Regions from separate parts of the Shewanella sp. 30m-14 genome, predicted to be linked through region 2. Evidence: predicted binding sites of a transcription regulator. Region 2 holds the regulator's gene; the other holds the start of a gene.
The links. Region 2 encodes LexA, which represses DNA repair genes until DNA is damaged. Its sites were predicted from a motif close to TACTGTATNNNNATACAGTA; they were not measured.
Positions count from the first base shown of each region.

Region 1 (12,274 bases), on a different contig from region 2:
AGGGGCAATAACGAGTGGTTCTTCAATTGGAGCATCACCACTGAGGTAATAGTAGCCACCTGCAGATAGCGCTACAACGACAACGATAGCCAAAATAGCCAGGCCATTGGTGCCAGAGGTCTTTTCCTGTGGCGAAATTCTATCTTCTTGACTGAGTTGCATTGTAACTCCTCTGCACTGGGCAGTGATACGACTAATGATAAAAGTATAGCTTCAATCCATTCTGCAAAAATCCAGGAGATTGTCTATAGTCTGAAGCTCTATTAAGGATATTTAATTTATAAAACTGACTGACATAGCAGCTTATGCTTGTACAAATTGCTCACGATCGCCTAACCAGCGTTCAATAATCGGGTCTACGCTAGCAGGGGCTTGTTGCATAACGTGAACAGCGAGTTTTTGTACATGAGGAATAAATGCCTGATCTCGCATTAGATCGGCAATTTTCATATCGGCGATACCCGTTTGTTTTGTGCCTAGTACCTCACCCGGGCCACGGATCTCTAAATCTTGCTGAGCAATAACAAAGCCATCATTACTCTGTCTGAGCACTCCAATCCTTTTGGTTGCAGTAGCCGATAGCGGCGCCTTATAAAGCAACACGCAGTGGCTGGCAACGGCGCCACGGCCAACACGGCCTCTAAGCTGATGCAGCTGTGCTAAACCTAATCGTTCAGGGTTTTCAATAATCATCAAGCTGGCGTTAGGTACGTCAACACCAACCTCAATCACTGTTGTAGCCACTAATAAATTTAGCTCGCCGGCTTTAAAGTCAGCCATGATCTGCTGTTTCTCGGCAGGCTTCATACGACCATGAACTAAGCCAACCTTTAACTCGGGTAGGGCACGTTTAAGTTCTTCTGCTGTGTCTTCTGCCGCTTGGCATTCGAGCACTTCAGACTCTTCGATTAAGGTGCATACCCAGTAAGTTTGACGCTTGTCGTTAATGGCGGCTTGTCTGACTCGGTCTATCACTTCCTCTCGGCGTTGCTCAGAAATTGCGACGGTTGTAACCGGCGTTCTTCCCGGCGGCAGTTCATCGATAATCGAGGTGTCGAGGTCGGCATAGGCGGTCATGGCTAAAGTTCGCGGAATCGGGGTGGCGGTCATGATCAGCTGGTGCGGATGAAAGCCCTGACTAATTCCTTTTTCGCGCAAACCCAAACGTTGATGTACACCAAATCTATGTTGCTCATCGATAATAATCAGCGCCAGCTTATTGAACACCACTTGCTCTTGGAAAATAGCATGGGTACCAATGACGATGTGGGCATCGCCAGATTCAATATCAGCTAACGATTGCGCTCTGGCCTTACCTTTTAGTTTTCCCGCAAGCCAGCCCACTTTTAGGCCTAAAGGTTCAAACCAACTGGCAAAGTTTAGCGCGTGTTGTTCGGCTAATAGCTCAGTCGGTGCCATCATGGCCACTTGGTACCCGCTTTCTATCGCTTGTAATGCCGCTAAGGCTGCCACCAAGGTTTTACCCGAACCCACATCACCTTGAACGAGGCGCATCATAGGCTCATGCTTAGCTAAGTCTTGGGTTATATCTGCAACTACCCGCTGTTGTGCTCCAGTAGGCTTGAAGGGAAGCGAGGCTAAAAAAGGGTTAAGTAACTGACCTGTGGCATGCATGCTGACCGCTTTGTCACGGTTACTACGTTGACGCAGGCGTAGCATGCTCAAGTTATGGGCCAGCAATTCTTCTTGAATGAGGCGTTGCTGCGCCGGATGGGTGCCTTGCTCCAGCTCAAATAACGACACTTGATTATTAGGTCGATGCAGGATCTGTAATGCTTGCTTTAAATCCAAATTATTTGGCTGCAGGTGAGGCGGGAGTAGTTCTTGTAAGCCGCCATTATCCAGCATGGCAAGTGCTTGCTCAGTCAGCTTAATCCAACTTGCTTGTTTTAAGCCTTCAGTTGTGGGGTAAACCGGCGTCAGTGTATCGCTCAGCTGCAGGTCTTCACCGGGAGATATCACTTTATATTCAGGGTGAATAATCTCGACGCCATGCATACTACGGCGAATTTCGCCGTAAGCACGAATGGTCATGCCGATCTGTAGGCCGTTACGCTGCGCAACTGAGAAATTAAAAAAGCGTAGGGTTAAGCTGCCAGTATCATCGCGCACCGTACAGGTCAGCATGCGCTTACGGCCTTGAATAATTTGGCTTGATTGAATGACGGCTTCGATGGTGCCGTAACTGCCCGGGTAAAGCGAGGCAATGGGGTAGACTTGAGTGCGATCCTCATAGCGCAGCGGCAGATGAAACAACAGATCTTGCACTGTTGTTATGCTCAGCTTAGCTAATCTCTCGGCCATCTTTTTAGCGACGCCCTTAAGCTCTGTGATAGGAACAAGATCGAGTCTTTGCAAACGGTTAACACTCAAACACTGTAAATTTATACATATATTATCAGAGATATCGGTTTACGCAAATCTGCGCGTATGAGTGTCGCGATAACAGTGAAAATAACGCAAAAAAAAGCCTAACTTGCAGATTGCACGTTAGGCCTATTTATTTCAGCATTTGCTGGAAGGGCGAATTATATGGCTTGTAATACTATGTAGCCGATATAGGCGAAGTAACCAGCAATTAATAAGCCTGCTTCGCGGCGCCCAATACGTAAACCTGTGTAGGCAAATGGCAGTAATAGCACGGCTAAGGCAATCATAGCAGCCCAATCCAGGTTACTAATTTCACTGCCGATAATAGGGTGAATAAGCGCTGTCACACCTAGAATACCGAGTACGTTGAAGATATTAGAGCCAACAACATTACCAATGGCGATATCACTCTGGCCTTTAAGTGCTGCCACGATTGAGGTGACAAGCTCAGGCATACTGGTACCAATAGCAACGATAGTTAAGCCGATAATCACTTCGCTGATACCAAACGACTTAGCCATAGCCACCGCGCCATCAACGAATAAAATACCGCCGCCAACAAGCATGCTGATACCGATAACAATAAACAGTACTGACAACATTGGATTTTGCTTGGTATCTTCAACGTCATCAGCAGTTTGTTTTTCAGCCGTGAAATAGCTGAAAGTTAAATAAGCGACAAGTAACGCAAATAAAATTGCGCCGTCCCAGAAGCTTAAACCGCCATCGAGTAATAGGCTCCAAAATAATAGCGAGGCGCCAATCATGATAGGAATATCACGGCGCACCATTTGAGACTCAATCTTAATGGGACGAATAAGCGCTGTAATACCTAAAATAAGACCGATGTTAGCGATGTTTGAGCCAATGACATTACCCAATGCAATGCCACTGTTGCCCGCAATAGCTGACTTTACACTTACAGCAAGTTCAGGCGCACTAGTACCAAAAGCTACAATAGTGAGACCGATAATAAGTGGTGTAAGTCCTAATCTGAGTGCAATTTGGCTTGCACCTCGAACTAAGGCTTCAGCGCCTATTGTTAGAATTAAAAAGCCGCCGAGTATCGACAATAAAATAAACATGGTTAACTCTATAATTTGGGTTTCTTTGAAAGGATGGCAAGAATAGTTTCTTTCAAAAATTGCGCAATCAAAAACTGCTTCTTACTCATTAAATTTAGTTAATTGCTGATTGTTTGTCACAAAAACAAAACGACACACCTTAAAGTGTGTCGTTATGGGTTAATTGGACACCCTGAAAGATCTAGATTTCATCTTCCCAGCAGACTTTACCACCGCGTACACCATCTACTTTTTCACTAAATTTCTTTTCAAGTACATGGCGCTTTATTTTGAGTGTCGGTGTTAATACATCATTTTCAACATCCCAAGGTTCACTCACAATTACAATCGCATCAACAGTCTCATGTGATTCAAGATGGGGGTTAACAGAGTCGACGGTGGCTTTTAATGATGCTCTGACTTCTTCTCGAGGTTGCACATTGGCACCTTCTGAAAGTTGCACTAAAGCGACAGGATGAGGTAAGCCTGAGCCGATAACACAGATCATTTCAACATGTGGGTCTTGTGCCAGTTTGCGCTCGATAGGTACAGGCGCGACATATTTACCTTTCGAGGTTTTAAAGTTGTCTTTAACACGGCCTGTAATGCTGACATTGCCTTCATCATCAATGGTGCACAAGTCACCAGTGTGGAAGAAACCATCTTCATCGAAGCAATTAGCGCTCTCTTCTTCCTGTTTATAATAGCCCTGCATTAGGCCAGGACTCTTAACTAGCAGTTCACCGACATCGGAACACTTGGCTTCACAACCTTCAACTGCGCGACCAACAGAGCCGATTTTACTGGCATCGAATGGGTAGTTAATAATGGAATAGGCGCAGTTTTCTGTCATGCCCCAGGCCTCGCTGATATTGAGGCCAATTTTGTGGTACCACTCAACAAGTGATGGTGGGATGGGGGCAGAGCCTGAGCCAAGTAAATGGCAATGCTCTAAACCTAATCCTTGATGGATTTTACGTTTAACGATGCTACTTAGGATGGGTACTTTAAGCAAAAAGTTAAGCTTACTGTAACCAATTTTGTCGATAATGTTCTTTTGAAATAAGCTCCACAGGCGCGGTACCGAGAAGAATACCGTTGGCCTGGCGCGTTGCACGTCGGCCACAAAGCTATCTAGGCTCTCGACAAAGGCAACGCTGCTGCCAGAATAAAAAGATGAGCCTTCAATGGCAACACGCTCGGTAATGTGCGCCAGTGGTAGATAAGATAGCAATCTATCTTCAACACCGGTTTTAAGATCGCGCACAACTGCGGTGCAGGTCCAGGTGTAGCTAGCGAAGTTTTGAATCGCACCTTTAGGCTTACCGGTTGAGCCAGAAGTGTAGATAATGGTCATCACTTGCTCGGCTGTAGGCAAAGGCGCATCAATTAATGGCTGACCTAAGGTAAGCATTTTATCCCAATGGTACTGCGAGGGCATGGTGTCGTACGGCATGGCTATACGCAGAATATCGCCACCAACGCCCGCTTCTTGGTCGGCCCAATAATCTAGCTTACCGATAAAAATTGCTTTGGCTTCACTGTGCTCAAGGGTGTAGCGAATAGTGTCGGCATTCGCCGTGGGGTAAATTGGTACACTGATATAGCCGCCGTGCATTAGGGCAAGATCGGTAATAAACCATTCGGCACAGTTTTTAGAGAGAACAGCGACTTTATCGCCTGGGTTTAGGCCTAAATGTCTAAGGGCACCGGCGATTTGCTGCATCTTGGTTTGCACATCGCGCCAGGTAAACGTCTTGTATTGACCGTCAATAGGCTGCTTTAGATAAACCTGGTCGCCTTGTTTTTCAACCCAATGTTCAAGCATCTCAATTGGGGTTTTCATAGAAGATTCCATCGCATTTCCATATTGATAATTGTTGATTCCAATTCAACCTGTTGCAGTGTTTTTTGTTTTAATCGTTCGTTTAACAGGCTGCTGCAATATTGAGTATGGCGAAAAATGTGATCTAAGACAAACTTTTTCAAACGGGTGTTACAATTTTGTTGTGGTGGGTTGAGAGTGTTATTTGTAGCGGGTGATTTGAACGTGCGGGTGATTGAGTTGTTAGGAAAACAAAATATCAGCACTTAATATTGATTGGTCTAAGTGCTGCTAATTTTGGTTGAGCCCGAGCTTTAACTTTAGCCTTATGCTTAGTTTTAGTCTGAAGGGGCGCGCATTTTTTGCCACCATTCCTCATCCGCGACAATCTGGCCATCTTCATCTATGGCAGGGTAAGGCAGTTTCTTACGGCGGCAGGCTTTGGCATAAATTGGGTGGCCTTCTTCAAATAGCTTTATTTGACAGTAAGCATCATCAAGTTTGCGTGTACCGTACATACCTGCAGCTGTGCGTTGACGCTGGGCTTCATACATAATAAGCGCTGCAGCTACTGACACATTGAGCGATTGCACCATGCCTATCATAGGGATAATGATATGTTGATCGGCGCTAGCGATGCCTTCAGGGCTCACGCCATCACGTTCATTACCCAAAATGATGGCGGTTGGGCGGGTATAATCAATGTCTCTAAAATCGACGGCCGTATCAGAAAAGGTGGTCGCCAGAATTTGCATCTCTTTACCACGAAAATCATCGACTGCTTGCGCCATACTTTGGTGCACTCGGGTCTTAACCCATTGTTGGCTACCCGATGCGGTATTGCCCGATACGCGCATTTCAAGTTCAGACCACACGGCATGCACTTCATGAATACCCGCAGCGTCTGCGGTACGCAAAACGGCGGCAATGTTATTGCCTTTGTGTACGGTGTCTAAGCATACGGTTAAATCAGGTTGGCGGTTATCAAGCATCTGGTTTATGCGGGCGAAACGTTCAGGACTCATGATGGGCTTCTGTAAAATGCTGTTGGCGATGATAGTTAGCGTTAAATCATAAAAGGGCGCCGTAGCGCCCATTTGGAAGAGTAATAGAAGATTAGATCTCCATGACTCCATCCATTTCAACAAGTGAATCTTTCGGTAATTGCTTAACACCGATTGCGGCACGTGCTGGGTAAGGTTGCTCAAAGTAGCGACCCATAATTTCGTTTACAGTGGCAAAGTTGCTCAAGTCTGTCATAAAGATATTTAGCTTCACGATATCATTGAGCGAACCACCGGCAGCCTCGCAAACAGCAATTAGGTTGTCAAATACTTGAACAACTTGCGCTTCAAACTCACTGCTAACAATTTGCATTGTCTCAGGATTTAGTGGGATCTGGCCTGATAAATAAACCGTGCTACCAACTTTAACTGCTTGAGAGTAAGTGCCAATTGCTTGAGGCGCTTTGTCGGTTGCTATGATGATCTTCTCTGCCATTATCTGTCCTTGTCTTTATTGAGTGCGATGCAGCGTTAATTAACGGTTTCGAGATGTACGTAATACTTCAGGAAGTACTCTAATTCTACGCATAACGTTAGCTAAATGAATACGGTCACGCACAGAAATACGTAAGTTGATGAGGAAAACACGCCCATCACGCTCTTCTGTGGTTAAGTGATGAATATTTGAGCCTTCGGCAGCGACAATCGAAGTGATCTTAGCTAACGCACCTTGGTGGTTAACGATTTCTACACGCAAGTTAGCCTGGTATTCAACACCATCGGCGCTATCCCACTGCACAGGAATGTACTTATCAGGTTCACCTTGATAACCACGAATGTTAGCGCAGCTTTCCATATGAACCACAAGGCCTTTGCCTGGGCTCACGTGGGCAATAACCGCATCACCCGGAATGGGGCGACAACAATTTGCAAACGTGACCAACATGCCATCAGCACCACGAATAGGCATGGTGTGAGCTTCTTTTTGCTCTTCGGTATCAACTCGGTCGCCGCGAAGACGCTGAGCGATAACAATGCTCATGGCATTACCTAACCCAATATCGGCTAGCAATGCATCGAGTGTGTCATGCTTGGTATCTTTAACGACTTTTTCAATTTGCTCTGCTGATAAGCTATCGAGCTTAGTTTCACCTAGCGCATGATTGAGTAAGCGCTTGCCCAGTAAAATAGCATCGTCTTCTTTTAAGCTTTTCAGTAATTGACGGATTTTAGCGCGTGCTTTACCGGTAACCACAAAGTTAAGCCAGGCCGCATTCGGGCGTGCGCCGTTAGCGGTAATTATCTCAACAGTTTGACCGGAGATAAGTGGCTGACTTAATGGGTAAGCCTGGCGGTTTACTTTAGCACCGACACAGGTATTACCTACGTCAGTGTGAACTTCGTAAGCAAAATCGACCGGTGTTGCGCCCACTGGAAGCTCTAAAATACGGCCTTCAGGGGTAAAGACATAAATCTCTTCAGGAAAGAGTTCTGTTTTAAAGTTCTCAACAAATTCAAACGAGGTGCTGGCGCTTTGCTGCAGTTCTAGCAAGCTTTGCATCCACTTACGGGCACGCACTTGAGTGGTCGTGCCTTGCTCTGCTGAACTGCCTTTCTTATACAGCCAGTGAGCCGCGACCCCTTTATCAGCCATTTGGTCCATATCTTCGGTACGAATTTGGATCTCAACTGGCACGCCGTGAGGACCAAAAAGTGAAGTATGTAGCGACTGATAGCCGTTAGCTTTAGGGATAGCGATATAATCTTTGAAGCGACCAGGATGCGGCTTATAAAGGCCGTGCATGGCACCCATCACGCGATAACACGTATCGATTGAGTCTACGATGACTCTAAAGGCATAGATATCCATGACTTCTTGGAATTGCAGCTCTTTATTGCTCATCTTGTTATAGATGGAATAAAGATTTTTTTCGCGACCTTTTACCGCACCTTCAAGACCTGTGTCTTCGAGGCGAGTTTCGATTGCAGCTTCGATACTTTGAATAAGCTCTTTACGGTTACCGCGAGCGGCTTTCACCACCTCTTTGAGTACACGATATCGCATTGGATAGTAGGCTTGGAAACCTAAATCTTCTAACTCACTCTTAATATTATGAATACCAAGACGGTTAGCGATAGGAGCGTAAATTTCGAGAGTTTCTCGGGCAATGCGACGGCGCTTATCAGGCCGTAGTGCACCTAAGGTGCGCATATTGTGGGTTCTATCGGCAAGCTTGATTAAGATGACTCGAATATCTTGGGTCATCGCCATCATCATTTTGCGGAAGTTTTCAGCCTGGGCTTCTTTCTTATCGCGAAACTTTAGCTTATCTAGCTTAGAGACGCCTTCAACCAATTCGGCAATCGACTCACTGAATAGTTCAGCCAGTTCTTCTTTGGTTACCGGGGTGTCTTCGATAGTGTCGTGCAAGAGGGCAGCCATAAGCGTCTCATGATCGAGACGCATATCGGCCAGGATGCGGGCAACCGCAACCGGGTGGGTAATATAAGGTTCGCCACTCGTGCGCATCTGACCTTCATGGGCATCACGCGCCACCTGATAGGCCTGCTTGAGTAATTCTACCTGCTCAGGTTCTAAATAACCTGACGCAGACTCCTTGAGACCTTCAAACAGATACAAGTGACTCTACTCCTTATATGACGTTGTTGCGGCCTTCAGCGATGGCAGCAACAGCAGCAATTTCAGCTGCTTCACGTTCACGAACTGTTTGGCGCTCATCGGCATCCAAAGTATCAGCTGTGACTAAACCTAGCTCGATTTCGCGCAGGGCGATAACCGTTGGCTTGTCGTTCTCTTCATCAACCATAGGGTCTTTACCCTGCACAGCGATTTGGCGAGCACGACGCGCTGCAACCAGAATCATATCAAAACGGTTGCCGATTTGGTTTACGGCATCTTCTACAGTTACGCGAGCCATGTTTGGAAACTCCAGTGTTTAATCGATTGAAAAAATGACGCAAAATTGTACATGATGACAGTTAGTCTGCCAACAGATCTTTAATCATACCATTTTGCGTATGAATTTGGCTAGCAGAGGTTAGTCTTTGACTGCGAATGATCGCTAAAAGATCGGCCAATGCTTTGTCGAAATCGTCATTGACTAAAACGAAGTCGTATTCATTGTAGTGTGACATCTCTGAAACTGCTTGTGCCATACGGCCTGCAATCACTTCTTCACTGTCTTGTCCACGGCCAGTTAGGCGACGCTCTAGCTCAGTTTTTGACGGTGGTAGAATAAAAATACCAATAGATTCAGGCATCAGTTGTTTAACTTGCTGAGCCCCCTGCCAGTCGATATCAAGAAATACATCAATACCTTGCGCGAGTGTCTGCTCAATCGTGACACGAGAGGTGCCATAATAGTTGCCGAACACTTCAGCCCACTCAAAAAAAGCGCCATCGGCAATTAAGCCCTTGAACTCATCTTGATTGACGAAATGATAGTGCTGACCGTTCTCTTCACCAGGACGAGGTTGTCTTGTGGTGTGCGAAACTGAAACTTGCATATCTACAGGCTGGTCTCGTAACAGGGCTGAAATAAGCGATGATTTACCTGCGCCGCTTGGCGCCGAGACGATAAATAGGTTTCCGCGAGCGGTCATGAGCTGCATATCCGATGTTGGCACTATTGGAGCTAGGTTAGCCCAAATAGGTCGAGTAAAAGATTAAGCGAGCCATTATACAGCCTAGGGTGATATTTACGCTAGTCGCAGATGCATGAATTAGTATGGTAATTGATATTCTGCTCATGGTGAGTTGACGGCTTTATTATTGGCACAAATTGACAATATTGCCCGAAAACACTGACATTGAGAGCTAAATTGGGTAGGCTACTTCATTACGTTTTATGCTTTCGCCTGGGCATAGAAATAGGGTGTGCTGTAACTACATAAATTGTGGAGCAGCCGAATTAAAGAATATTGTTAAGGTCGGTACCAATATGCAGCTTAAGTCGTTTTTTTGTGTCAATGGTTTAGATAATGGTCAGCGTTTTGCTGCAATTAGTGGTCTGATTTACTTCATTTTATTGCTAGCGGTTGTGGTTTTTAGTCCTTCGCTGGCTTTGTACTTTGTCGGGCTATTACTTACGCCGGTATTAGCATTTACGAGCATACGTAGATTACGAGACTGCGCTAAGCCACAACAGTTTACGCTGTTAACGTTAGTGCCGTTTTGGCTTGTGTTGCTCACCTTGGTGCATATTCACAGCATGATGCTATTGCTGTCGCTACTAGTTGCAGCAGGCCTTGCTATTGGTTATTTAGCGGTATTACCTGCCGTTTCAAGAGTCGATTATGTGCAAGGCTATTCGGGGCCTGTGGATATGACGAGCAACAAAAGCTCAGCCCGAATGGCAGGTAGCCGCGTTCGAGTTGAGCCCACTCTAGGTGGTGCTGAGACAGCAGAGGCGATAGCGGTTAGTCATACCGAGGAGGTATATCCCCGCGCTGAAGTGCAGCAAGGCCCAGAAACTGTCAGAGACGATGTGCAGCGTTCTCGCAGAAGTAAAAAGCAAGTAACGTTTAATTTGGCGCAGCTGCAAGGCCTATTGCAAACCAATAAAAAGTTAGTCTTTATTGCTGCAGGCTCTGTAGTGGGGCTGATGCTAATAGTGAGCCTAGTGTCACTCATTCCTGTATCAGAGGCTGACAGTGAAAGTGCTAGCGATAGCGATAGCAGCTCGCAAGTGGTTGATGACACGGCTGGGCTCGCGCCAGTTAATCGTATTTCGACATCGATGCCAGATGGATTTAGCTTAGCGCTCGAAGAGGATGTATTGATTATACGCTGGCTGGGTGAAACGGGGGCTGCGAGTAACTTGTGGTCTCTAGCTACTGCTAAAGGTGATAAAACATGTTCACGACTGCGTTTTAATAATGGTACCGAATATAGGCCATTAGTTGTCGATTTACTGGCAGATACTGGCACTGAAGCACGATTTTCGCCACTCGATACCGAAGCGATTATTGTTGATATGGCAAGGCGCGGTAATGTCAGCCTGTGTGGTTATAACTTTAGTTTAAAGGGCAGCCAAGCAGCATTGGGCAAGGTCGCCGCTTTCCGTACTTATTTATAACTCTTATTATAAGCTTGGATCTGCATAGGTATTTAAGGCAATAGCGCTGGAAATTAAGCTATAGACTCATTAAACTGCTCCGCCTTATCACACGGCGGCACTTTAATCGTTTGAGAGCGCGCCGTTGTTTAGAGTGCGCTGTTGTTTAAGTGTCATTGTTTAAGAGAGTGACATTGTTTGAGAGAGAGAAATGGGTAATAACAAGCAGGATTTAACCTTAGTGATCCTTGCCGCAGGGTTAGGCAGCCGCTTTGGTGGTGACAAGCAGTTAGCGCAGCTTGGACCAAAGGGTGAAACCATGTTGGAGCTATCGTTACTAAGCGCCTATAAAGCAGGCTTCACTCGTGCGGTATTGGTGATCCGTCCAGAGTTAGCCAGCATGCTAGATCAAGCCTTAGCGGGTAAGTTGAGTGATGATTTTACCTGCCAATACTGCGTTCAGTCGTTAGACGATTTACCTGCAAAGGCACGTGAGTTTGCCGATGTTGCAAAGCGCCAGAAGCCTTGGGGTACAGCGCATGCGCTCTGGAGTGCAAGGAACCATGTCCATGGACCTATGGCTGTGATCAATGCTGATGATTTTTATGGCGACAGCGCTTTTAGCCTGCTTGCAGAAGGTTTATCCACTGTTAATGATGACTGGATGATGGTCGCTTACCCAATCGGCTTAACCCTCTCTGACAATGGCGGCGTTAACCGAGGTTTATGCCAGGTTGAGGCGGGTAAGCTTGTCGATGTGGCCGAATGGCTTGATATTCGCTGTGATACAGCGGGTTTAACTGGTACGTTAGACGGGCAACGTAAGACACTTGACGATGATGCCGTGGTTTCGATGACCTGTTGGGGCTTTAAGCCAGATATCTTTGATGTTATTGAGCAGCAGTTTAGCGC
Region 1 covers NZ_JBRILW010000008.1:63,979-76,252, reverse strand. Annotated here, with positions in the region: gene ACVBIU_RS08085 (DUF3014 domain-containing protein) at 1-162, opposite strand, end outside; gene recG (ATP-dependent DNA helicase RecG) at 304-2,379, opposite strand; gene ACVBIU_RS08075 (calcium/sodium antiporter) at 2,550-3,476, opposite strand; gene ACVBIU_RS08070 (AMP-binding protein) at 3,658-5,313, opposite strand; gene trmH (tRNA (guanosine(18)-2'-O)-methyltransferase TrmH) at 5,619-6,305, opposite strand; gene ACVBIU_RS08060 (RidA family protein) at 6,397-6,780, opposite strand; gene spoT (bifunctional GTP diphosphokinase/guanosine-3',5'-bis pyrophosphate 3'-pyrophosphohydrolase) at 6,820-8,925, opposite strand; gene rpoZ (DNA-directed RNA polymerase subunit omega) at 8,939-9,223, opposite strand; gene gmk (guanylate kinase) at 9,285-9,908, opposite strand; gene ACVBIU_RS08040 (DUF805 domain-containing protein) at 10,247-11,383, shown strand; gene ACVBIU_RS08035 (NTP transferase domain-containing protein) at 11,574-12,274, shown strand, end outside.
Region 1: recG (ATP-dependent DNA helicase RecG) is a predicted target of LexA. The motif match lies at 2,396-2,415, and genes of this name have one in related genera.

Region 2 (12,274 bases):
GCTTGGAAGATGATAAGCGCTGCAATAAACATAGGCAGTTTCTTAGGCGTATCCTTAGTCTTAAGGCTGAGGATTAAGATGAGTAATACCAATAAACCCAAGGCACCGGCAATGTAACGGTGGATCATCTCAAGCCATGCTTTATCTGCTTCAACTGTATGTTCTGGAAAGGCTTGTTGCACCTGGTTTAGCTCATGAGTTTGGGTAGGGACTTTGAGCATGCCATAGCAGCCGGGCCAGTCTGGGCAGCCAAGACCAGCATCCGATAGTCGAGTATATGCTCCCATCAGAATCACGCATAAAGTAAACACTAATGTGACTTTCAATAGCGACTTAATCTGCATATCAAACGTCTCCTTAGCCAATCCGTGATAGTTTGAGTAACTTACGTAGGTCAGCCACTAAGGCTTTGCCTTGCATTATTTGTGCTTGATGATCTTCAGCTACTGGGTAGCTCATCACTAAGCTACCTAAGGGATCGACTATCACTAATTCTTGCTGATCAAGCAGCTGGCTAAGTGCTTTAGAGGGGGTTGCGGTTACAAAATCAAAGGCGTCGAGTACAGTCGTATCACTGTGCTCATTAACCAAAATAATGGTATGAACACGGTCTTGATGTCGACCCAGTGCGGTATGACTTTGCTGCAGAATATAGAGCCTATCTTCGCAGACGGCATTACAGTGGCTAGGAAGTAGGTAGAGCAACTGCCATTCATGGGGCAGTGGATTCACCATAGCTAGATTCTGATAGCTGGTATCGGTATCGAGCAATTGCCCCTTATTGGTGGCTCCGCCTTGGTACAGGTCAAAGCTGAGCACCAGTTTTGCCGCTATCACAGGCAGGACAAAAGCCAGTAATAACAGTATCAGTGTTTTTTTGCCGCTTTTTTGGGGGGAGTTCATTCCATCTCCTCTTTATCTTACTAAAATCCATCAAATTTGATGATTAAAATTAAGTCTTCCCATTACGGCTAGGAGCTTAATTTCTAACCTACATCGTCTAACCCTCGTTAGCAATAGAGCAATATGATTACTTGTTATATCGTTGTTTTAACATGCGAAAAAATAAATAGCCCATGATCAATATAAATACGCCTGCCATTGCAAACCACTGTACGGCATAACCTTGATGCTTCTGCGACGATAACGGGATTGGTTGCCACGGATGAGGGTATGGGTTGTCAAGATTACTCGGCTGTAATACGACGCCGGAGAGCGATTGATTAAGTTGTTCAGACAGCTGTGGGATATTGAGATTTTGGATGCGTTTGGGCCAACCAGCTTCAGCCATCAGATCAAAGCTCATCGGGTTAAACTGCTTTTGGTAAACCCGCCCCTCTAGCATTATAGGATTGGTAATCGCTGTTACGTTTGGTAGCTTAGAGCGATCCATACTCGCTGAGATAAAGCCGAGTTCAACTAACAACCATGGCTCTGATGCACTGACCTGCAAAGCTTGTAAGGCAATGTAGCCTACTCTACCCTCATAGACTTGATTATCGAGCAAGAAAACATTGGTTGAGATGGGAGTCACCGCCGTTTTTAGCTTAAACCCTGTTAAAGGCTCATCTTTAGGGAGGCTGAGCAGTTGCGAATAGTTTAATACAGAAGCTGCTTGTCTATCTGTTAGTTGTTGCTGCCAGAGAGCCTTATATTGAGCTCTTTCAAGCTGCCAAAAACCTAACTTGACCAAAATAGAAAACACAATCACAGTAGAAAGCACAATAAATAACCAAGCAAGATTCATCTTAACGCGAGGAAGCGCCATGTCTGCTTTGTTTGTCTTTAAATTAGTTTTCGTACTGCTACTGCTATTCATACTGGTTAATTTAGGTCGAGCCCTATTTATTATGGTGAAAGGAGAAAAGAGTATCCCCATGAGTCAATTCTTAGGTCGCCGAGTCCTCTTTTCTGTACTCGTGGTGCTGTTACTGCTGGTGGCATTAGGGACGGGAGTCATAACACCTAACTCCAGACCCTACTGATGACATTATTGTTTATGTGATCGTATTAATATCGGCAATATGAGTGGTTAAAGCACATAAACAAAGAAAAACAAGCACAGCCAAACCACATCGACAAAGTGCCAATACCAAGCCCCTGCTTGAAAAGCAAAGTGCTTATCTGGGGTAAAGTGCCCTTTAAGCACTCGTAAAAACAACACCATAAGGAATACCGTTCCTAGGGTAACGTGCATGCCATGGAAGCCGGTTAGCAAGAAAAAGGTGTTACCGTAAATGCCTGAATTTAATGTCAGCCCCATTTCTTGGTAGGCATGGACATACTCTTCCACTTGCAAGAATAAGAACGCTACCCCAAGTAAAATGGTTATCGCTAGCCAAACGGTTAACGCGGTACGCTTATTTTTTTCTAACCCTACGTGAGCAAAATGCAATGTTATCGAAGAGGTCAAAAGAATTAAGGTGTTGTAGAGCGGTAGTCCTGTCCAGTCCATCGCTTGGGTCAGGCTGCCATCTGGCGTTGTCAGTAAGGGCCAAGCAGCTTCAAACATTGGCCATAATACTTCATGGGTCATCTCATTATTTGAGGCGCCGCCAAGCCAAGGTATTGCGATAATTCGGGCATAAAATAAGGCGCCAAAAAAAGCTGCAAAGAACATGACTTCAGAAAAGATAAACCAGCTCATTCCTTGCCTAAAGGAGCGATCCATCTGTTTGGAGTAGAGCCCTGCCATAGATTCGGCGATAACGGTTCTAAACCAGCCAAAAATCATGAAAATGATAACCGCAATACCAGCTAGCAAAATATAGCCACCACTGCCGCCTTCTGTTTTTAATTCAGAGACATAGCTTCCAGCACCAAAGGCGATAAGAAATAAACCTATCGCGCCAATAATGGGCCACGCACTTTGCTCTGGTACGTAGTAGTTTTCGTGTTTATGTTCAGTTGTCATTTAGCCGCTCCTTGCCCTGTAACGGCTTTAGCCCCAGTTTTAGTGACTGTGTTAATCACAGCGACGTTTTTATTGCTGGAGTAGTTTTCATCTATATGTTCAGTTGTCATTGTGCAGCTCCTTGCTCCACGACATTACTTGTGGCACTTACTACATAGCCCTTGTCGGTGATGTTGTAGAGGGTATAAGAGAGGGTCAGGGTCGAGATTGAATCCGGCAATTGGGGATCCACAAAAAAGATGAGTGGTAGCTCGGCTGCAGCGTTAGCCTGCAATACCTGCTGATTGAAACAGAAGCATTCCGTCTTATTAAAGTATGCCGCCCCCTGTCCGGGAGAAACAGACGGAATAGCCTGCCCCACAATATGCTCTGCCGATAAATTCGTAGCGACAAAATGAGTACGAATAAGCTCACCGGGATGCACTTGCATGGTATTAACCTGAGGTTTAAATGTCCAAGGCATGTCGCTTTGCACTTGAGACACAAACTCAACCGTTATGGTTCTGTTTTTATCCACTGCGACAGGCTGATAAACACTGGCGGTACTTGCGGGTTTACCGTTAATACCCAATGCGTCGCACAGCACGTCATATAAAGGAACAAGCGCAAAACCAAACCCAAACATGCCCACAGCGCCAATAATTAGCATGGCGAGCAATTTGCGATTGGCGTTACGCTTCATCTCAGTCATCTTTATTTCACCTCTGGCGGGGTGGTAAATGAGTGATATGGCGCAGGGCTAGGAATGGTCCATTCTAATCCTTCGGCGCCTTCCCATGGTTTGGCTGGAGCCTTTTCACCACCACGAATACACTTAATCACTACGGCTAAAAAGATCAGCTGCGAAAGGCCAAATGCGAAGCCGCCGATCGATACAATCTGGTTCACATCAGCGAACTGGATAGCATAATCAGGAATACGCCTTGGCATTCCGGCTAAGCCTAAGAAGTGCATTGGAAAAAACAGCACGTTGACTGAAATTACCGAACACCAGAAGTGCCAGCGCCCTAAGGTTTCGCTGTACATATGGCCGGTCCATTTGGGTAGCCAATAATAGGCCGCTGCCATGATGGAGAATATTGCTCCAGTCACCAATACATAATGAAAATGCGCCACCACAAAGTAGGTATCATGGTATTGGAAGTCAGCAGGAGTGATCGCCAGCATCAGTCCCGAAAAGCCCCCTATGGTGAACAAGATAATAAAGGCCACCGCAAATAACATGGGAGTTTCAAAGGTAATAGAACCTCGCCACATGGTCGCAACCCAGTTAAATACTTTTACGCCTGTCGGCACTGCAATCAGCATGGTGCAATACATAAAGAACAATTCAGCAAATACCGGCATACCCGTAGTAAACATGTGATGCGCCCACACCAGGAACGACAAAACGGCGATACTCGCAGTGGCGTAAACCATCGATGAGTAACCAAATAAGCGCTTACGGCTAAAGGCTGGCACAATTGCCGAGATGATACCGAATGACGGCAAGATCATGATGTACACCTCAGGGTGGCCAAAGAACCAGAAAAGATGCTGGAACATGACAGGATCCCCACCGCCGGCGGCATCAAAAAAGCTAGTGCCGAAGTATTTATCGGTGAGTACCATAGTCACTGTGCCAGCGAGCACAGGCATGACCGCAATAAGTAAAAAGGCGGTAATTAACCAGGTCCAAACAAATAACGGCAGCTTCATCCAAGTCATACCGGGGGCACGCATATTGACGATAGTGACGACCACATTAATCGCGCCCATGATTGAGCTAATCCCCATGATATGAACTGCAAATACAAATAGAGCGGTACTGTCAGGGCTATAGGTTGTCGATAGTGGTGCGTAGAATGTCCAGCCGAAATTGGGGCCGCCACCTTCCATAAAAAGTGAGCTTAACAAAATGGCAAATGCGAAAGGTAGGATCCAAAAGCTCCAGTTATTCATTCGCGGTAGCGCCATATCGGGAGCACCAATCATCATCGGAATTAGCCAGTTAGCTAGGCCTGTAAAGGCCGGCATCACAGCGCCAAATACCATCACTAAACCGTGAACAGTGGTCATCTGGTTAAAGAAGTTGGGTTCGACTAATTGCAATCCGGGCTGAAATAGCTCTGCGCGGATCACCATTGCCATCGCGCCACCGGTTAAAAACATAATAAAACTGAACCAAAGATAGAGGGTGCCAATATCTTTATGGTTAGTGGTTAACAGCCAGCGCATAATACCTTTTGGCGCGCCATGGTGGTGGTCATCATGGCTCACGTCGTTAGCGGCTGGTGAGTCTTGTGTAATTGTGCTCATGTTAATCCCTTACTTTCCGTGACCATCAACATCAGAAGCCTGAACGGCATCACCAGAGTTATTACCCCAGGCATTGCGCTCATAAGTCACCACTGCAGCAAGCTGTTGTGGTGTAAGTAGCGCGCTAAATGACTGCATTGCCGTACCAGGTTTACCATTGATAACAATATCAAGGTGAGCGGCTACAGGGCCTTTGATGATTGGGCTACCCACTAATGATGGGAACGCTGGAGGTAGGCCTGTCCCCGCTGCTTGATGACAAGCCGCGCAGCTAGTCATATAGACTTTTTCCCCCATGGTCAGGAGTTCATTCATGGCTAGGTCACCTAATGGTGCCGTTGTTAGTTCTTTAGTTACCTCGTCATCAGCTTTGGTTTCTGAGGTTGTATCTTGATTAACCTCAGCTTGTGTTGCAGGTGAGGTCGCAGGTATTGCACTTGGAGTCGCTGGGGTTGTATCTACCGATGTTGCTGGCGTGGTCGTATCTGAGCTTACGTCGGCTGCTTGAACAGTGTCGCCTGAGTTATTGCCCCAGGCATTGCGCTCATAAGTCACTACGGCAGCAATTTCAGTTGCAGTTAACTGGCTAGAAAACGCCTGCATAGCAGTGCCCGATTTACCATTTAATACAATATCGATATGCAGCTGAGCAGGCCCTTTAATAAGCGGGCTGCCAATAAGAGAAGGGAATACGCCAGGTAGGCCAGCACCATTAGGCTGGTGGCAGGCAGCGCAACGTGCAAGGTAGACTTGCTCGCCTTGCGCCATTAATTCTTCCATTGTTAGCGTTTGCGATAGGGCAGCCTTTGCTGCCACTTCGGCATTGCTGGCGGCTTGTTGTTGTGCAATCAGCCAAGCATCAAAATCTTCTTCTGATAAAGCTTCAACAACAATAGGCATAAAGCCATGGTCTTTACCGCAGAGCTCGGCACATTGGCCACGATAAGTGCCCGGTTTGTCGATGCGGGTCCAGGCTTCATTAATAAATCCTGGATTAGCATCTTTTTTAACGGCAAATGCGGGTACCCACCAGGAGTGAATAACATCATCTGAAGTCATTAAGAAACGTACTTTACGATTAATCGGTAGTACCAGTGGCTTATCTACCTCTAAAAGGTAGTTTTTACCTTTTGCTTCTTCGCCATCTATCTGCGCTCTGGGGGTAGAAAGCAGACTGAAAAATTCAACATCTTTGTTGAAATAGCTGTAATGCCATTTCCATTGTGAGCCGGTAATCTTGATGGTGAGGTCAGCATTACTTGGATCTTCCATAGCAATCAATGTCTTGGTTGCGGGAATAGCCATAAGTATAAGAATAATAAAAGGTACAACAGTCCAAAGGATCTCGACTTTAGTACTTTCATGAAAGTTGGCGGCGACTGCGCCTTTTGATTTGCGGTGGTTGATCATAGCGTAAATCATGATGCTAAAAACCACGATGCCAATAGCACAGCAGATGTAGAGAATAATCATATGGAGGTTGTAAACCCGCCCACTGATATCCGTAACACCCTCTGTCATATTAAGCGGCATTTCTGATGCAACAAGTACGGGCGAAAATAGCAACGCCAGCACACAATACAACAATTGCTTCACTAGACTTCTCCTCTGTCCACAAGACAAAGAAGAGTCACACAGTAAGTCTCTGCTCTATGTAAACTCTTCAGTTCCCAAAAAAGCAACGATGACTTCAAAGTGCGCGAGTGGCTTGCCTATCGAGTCGCAATTAATGGGATCGCGACACAGGCTATTGTATTCAGTGCTATTCACTGCTGGTGTAACCACGTTGGCACATACGGCTGAAATATATCAGGCCAATCTCAGTCTAAGCTTCAAATTCAGGACTAATCCCAGAGCAAAGACCGACAACTAAATCGCTCGGATATAACAAAATATCGTTGTTATGACTTCCTACACTACTTGGTGTTTAAATATTGATCAAGATCACTTTTTCAATTATTGATAATAAAAAAGCCCTCGAATGAGGGCTTTAGAAAATCGTTTGTACTAGAAGGCGCTTACTAAAACGCACCTCCTAGTCATCATGTATTAGAAAGCGAGGAGATGTTCTGCTTAATGAACAGCACCAAACAGGGAGGCTTGACCAAAAGCACTATCCTGCATATTGATTGAGCGACAAGATTGTTGCTTATTTGTGTTATCAATCGAATGTTCAATGACAATGCCAACAGCGCGAGCGCTTTTGGCAACGATTTGTAGGCGTCGATTGTCACGAGCATCTAAAGAGTTGGTCCAAGTAATCACCGCACTTGAGGTACCGCTTGTTAAGGCTTTTTCCATTGCCCAAAGTGTTTCCACTTCATCTTTAGCATGAACCAGTAAAATGCGGTCCATTCTTACACCCGCAGCTGCTAGCATCTGCTTGTAGCCAATATTCGGCGGGCTAATCAGTACAATCCAGCGACCCTGTTGGCTCAATTGTGAAAGCTGAGCACTGATCTGGTTCAGCTCATCACGCCCTTGAGTTTGGGTCACCATAGTCGTGATGTCATTACTCGTGCTGCTCACCATATTGGTCGATGGCATATCTTGCCACAGTCCAGGGTGACGAGGACTCGTTCCCATTAGTTTGTTCATTGCCAGTCTCCATTACGGATCACACCAACGGCTAAACCTTCAATACTTAAGCTTTGGTTTGCTAGATCCACTTCAATTGGTGAATACTCTTCGTTCTCAGCATGTAAGAAAACTTTGTTACCCTTTTTCTCAAAACGCTTAACGGTAACATCATCTTCAACGCGTGCTACAACCACTTGGCCGTTACGTGCTTGCTGTATTTTGTGTACAGCCAGTAGATCACCTTCTAGTATGCCAATATTCTTCATACTGTCACCACGGACTCTGAGTAAGAAGTCTGCTGATGGCTTGAACATGGCAGGATCGACTTTATAGTGTTGCTCGACATGCTCTTGCGCAAGAATCGGTTCACCTGCAGCAACTTGGCCGATAAGGGGTAAACCTAAATCTGCATCTTCAGTGTCTTCTTGGGTTAACTTAATACCGCGAGACGTGCCCGGCATAATTTCAATGCAGCCTTTTTTAGCTAAGGCTTTTAAATGTTCTTCAGCAGCATTGGCTGACTTAAAACCTAAACGTCTAGCGATCTCGGCACGGGTAGGTGGCATGCCAGTATCAGCAATATTACGTTTAATTAGCTCTAAAATTTCAGCTTGGCGCGGTGTAAGTGGTCTCATGGTTAACCCTGTCTTTCTATACAGTAACTGTTAGTATATACAGTATTTTTTTGAGTGCAAGTAATAACCAGTTATATTGTTTTTTGTGGGATCCAGTTTCAAATGAAATAAATCCAGCGATGTGAAACTCGTTATTGAATAGTGGCTGAAGTTAACTGATATTTTGTCAAACATCAGAACTTACTAAGCTTAGATAAGGCCTCCGGATGGGAATTCGATGAGAGGAGGGACTTTTGAGTGAATATACAGATCAGGCTTCGCTTATTTATGCCCCAAAGTTGGTTGCCCTTCGAATGAAGGTTGATTACATTTTTTGAGTAGTTGCTACGGGGAAGCGAGTTCTCAATTGTCGTTTCACCGTTACCAATCGCCTGCAGCGGGTGCATGTGCAGATACTGCCGTGACACGCAACAAATCCATCCTTGGAAGCTCGGCCATGACGTCCATGTCATGGACGGTCACGGCTGTATCTACACCGGATAATTGGTGCCTTCATTTGGGCCGTGCAGGTTTGATTGCTAGCTTGGAAATGCCCCATTTCTTGTTAGTGCTTCTACTCATTCGTTTTCTGTTCATAATAATTTGCCATATGTGATCTAATGTCAGGCTCTCAATTTAAGTATGAATACATCCGTCTGACGTGATTAACTCAAGATAAGAACGTATAGTGCCTTTAACTGATGATATCGAAAATGAATCATAATTTAGTGCGTACCTGAATTAATATAAGCCTATGAACTCACTACACCTGAAAGCACTCTTATTGGCCGTCGAAACAGGTTCAATATCTGCTGCTGCACGTAAGTTAGGAAAAAAACAACCTCAGGTTAGCCAATGGATTTCTGATCTAGAAATTGATCTTGGCGTTAACTTTTTTGACCGAACTGGTAATAAAACGTCATTAAGTAAAGAGGGGGAACGTTTACTTCCTAGCCTCACACACACCATGAGCCAACTTGATAAGTTTGTTCAAAGTGCCGAAATAATTGCGCAGGGTGAATCAACCGTGCTGACTATCGGGATTGAGAACTACATTCCCGACCTAGCCTTTACTCAGCCTCTAGCATTGACGTTGGATTTTCCCCATTTATGTGTGGAAGTGTATCGCGAAGAAAAACACCAACTGATGCAAGACTTGAACGAAGGCAATGTAGATATCATCATTACTCATGAATCCGACACCCTTCATCATCAGCATTTTGAGTATTGCCGTTTAGGCCATTACAAAGAGTTGTTGGCGTGCAGCCCTGACCATCCCCTCGTGACATTGCCTGTGGTGACCACCATCGATTTAAGCCAATACCGTGAGTTAATTTGGGGAGAGGCGAATAGCAAAAGCAGTCAGCAACATAGAGATGAAAACAGCGATGGGTTTAGTCCTAGCTACGGTTTTTTCTCTGACATTCAGCCACTTGTCGCTATGTTAAAACACAATAAAGGCTTTGCGTTTTTACCTGCAGAATGTGTTAACGCCTATATCGAAAATGGCCAGCTGACCGCCCTAAACTGTGATTTTGAACCTGCAGGCATCGACCGAAGAATTGAGCTGTGTTGGCGCAATGGATTAACGCTGTCTCAACATGGTAGTCAAATAGTAGAGGCCTTCAAAGTAAGCCACCAACTCGTAGACAAGCCTGTCTCTTGAGTTAATTGTCGGGCTTAATTTCATGTTGGGATTGTATTTCAGATTTAGGCTGGGGTTCTGACTCGACCTGAAGATTATATTTTGCTTTAAGCTCTGGAGTAGAAACAGAAGCGGCAATTAGTGCATCCCACTAATCGTATACGTACAAAAATGCGTAAATCGGAAGGATTGCCTAAAGTCGCGGGTCATCCCATACTGTTGAAGTAATTCCAATTCCAGCGACAGCCAAGATGATAAGTTCAGAGATACCAGTAAACAGTAGTAGTTTAGTTAGGTGGGTGAACGTACGTTCAAGTCGGTAAGTAAGCTATGTTTTCTGATAGGTCGCCTCAAAAAGCCCAATAATACCCGTAGCCATCAAAAGCCCTATTACTGCTAATATTGCAGACTGGTTGCCTTGAACCATCTGACGCATACTATCAAAAGTGCAACTAAACAAGATGGGACAATGAATATCAGCAGAAATAGCAGTCTTACTGCCACCTCAATATAAAAATGCTTTTGTTACACTGACCTCCAGCTTAAAAGACGGTGCAGAGCAAGCCCTGCATCCATTTTATTTATTCATCATCTATGTCGAAAACAATATCGCCTTTCAGTACGGTCATTAATACCTCAGTGTCAGCAATATCATCGGCGGATAAACGGGTAATATCCTGTTGTAGAATGGCAAAATCAGCCGATTTACCAACAGCTATCGAACCTGTAATGCAACTGAGCCCTAAACTTTCAGCCGCATTAATTGTATAGGCATCTATAGCCGAATGCACATCCGGCAAGCCTGTTTTACCCATTTTCAAGCTATTAGCGATACCAACTAGTGGATTGATATCATGCACATTCCAGTCACTACTTAAGGTAACATTGGCACCTGTATCAAAAATGGCGCTTGGATTCATCAGCTCGTGCGTTCGCTTAGCCCCTATAAAGCCTTCAGCCCACTGATGGTCATGTTGTACGACATAATCAGAACCCACTTGGAAGTCGGCGGTCACATCCAGTTTTACGAAACGAGGGACATCTTTTGAGTCCACCAATTCCACGTGTGTTAGCGTATAAGGTTTTTTCGATCCTTGGTTGCGAGCATGCTCAATCGCATTTAATGACTCGCGAACTGCACCATCACCAATCGCATGGATATGAGCGCTATAACCAATCTTACCTAATGCTTCCAGCCAGGTTTTCATTTGACCTGGTGGGATATAATTGATGCCGTAAGGCTCATCTGGAATATAGGTATCCAAATACGGTGCTAACGTTTTCGCAGTGCCATTAATAATGATGCCATCGCTATACATTTTTACCTGATCGACCAATAACAAACGTGATCTATCACTCGTTTGTATTTTCTTCAAAAAAGCTAGCTGCGGCGCCATTGAATCAGTTGGATAAATCCATGGGCGCAGTGACACTCGAGCAGTTAAATCCCCCTTTTTCTCTGCTTGCTGCCACACGTCATACCAGCCTCGTTTCCAATAAAGCCGACCGTCACCAATGGTGGTGATGCCATGTGCGGCGGATTCTTCAAGACCAATCATTAAGCCTTCGTAGCTTTTCTCGAACTTGTTTTCTAGGCTATTCCATGCCATCTCCATGATGATATCACCAGCGTTATCAAACAAAATACCGTTGAGTTCACCGCTTTCTTCGTCTTTGAGTATCTTTCCGCCCTGAGGCTCGGGAGAATCTTTGGTGATACCCGCCAATTTAAGCGCTGCGGAGTTGACCCACATTGAATGTGAGGTTTGCTCCATGAACACGACAGGTTGTTTCGGGAATATACGGTCAATCACTTCAAGTGGCGTGTAACGATTATCTTCATTTAAAATTGCATCCAAAGAAAAGCCATAGCCCATCAGCCAGCTGCCAGACTTAGCATTTTTGCTGCATGCCTTTAAATAGGGTATTTGTTCTTCAAGTGATGCATCCATATCTAGTTCACAGTTGCTGCCAGCTTCTGAAGCAGCCTCAAATACATGGTTATGATTATCAATAAAACCCGGCATTACATATGCCTGTTCAAGGTCGATAAGTTCGGTTTTTTTATTACGATATGCATCCGCTTCAGTGGCTTTACCAACAAACACAATATTGCCATCGTGAATGGCGATCGCATCGGCATTATTGTGACCGTAAATTTTTGCGTTCGTTAAAATCATATCAGCATGTGCGACAGCCAGTGCATTAGGACTCATTATTAGG
Region 2 covers NZ_JBRILW010000003.1:32,637-44,910, reverse strand. Annotated here, with positions in the region: gene ACVBIU_RS03130 (COX15/CtaA family protein) at 1-344, opposite strand, end outside; gene ACVBIU_RS03125 (hypothetical protein) at 358-903, opposite strand; gene ACVBIU_RS03120 (SURF1 family protein) at 1,031-1,768, opposite strand; gene ACVBIU_RS03115 (DUF2909 family protein) at 1,767-1,985, shown strand; gene ACVBIU_RS03110 (cytochrome c oxidase subunit 3) at 2,033-2,914, opposite strand; gene ACVBIU_RS03105 (cytochrome c oxidase assembly protein) at 3,021-3,605, opposite strand; gene ctaD (cytochrome c oxidase subunit I) at 3,608-5,212, opposite strand; gene coxB (cytochrome c oxidase subunit II) at 5,222-6,808, opposite strand; gene ACVBIU_RS03090 (cell division inhibitor SulA) at 7,286-7,810, opposite strand; gene lexA (transcriptional repressor LexA) at 7,807-8,427, opposite strand; gene ACVBIU_RS03080 (LysR family transcriptional regulator) at 9,161-10,072, shown strand; gene ACVBIU_RS03075 (amidohydrolase) at 10,633-12,274, opposite strand, start outside.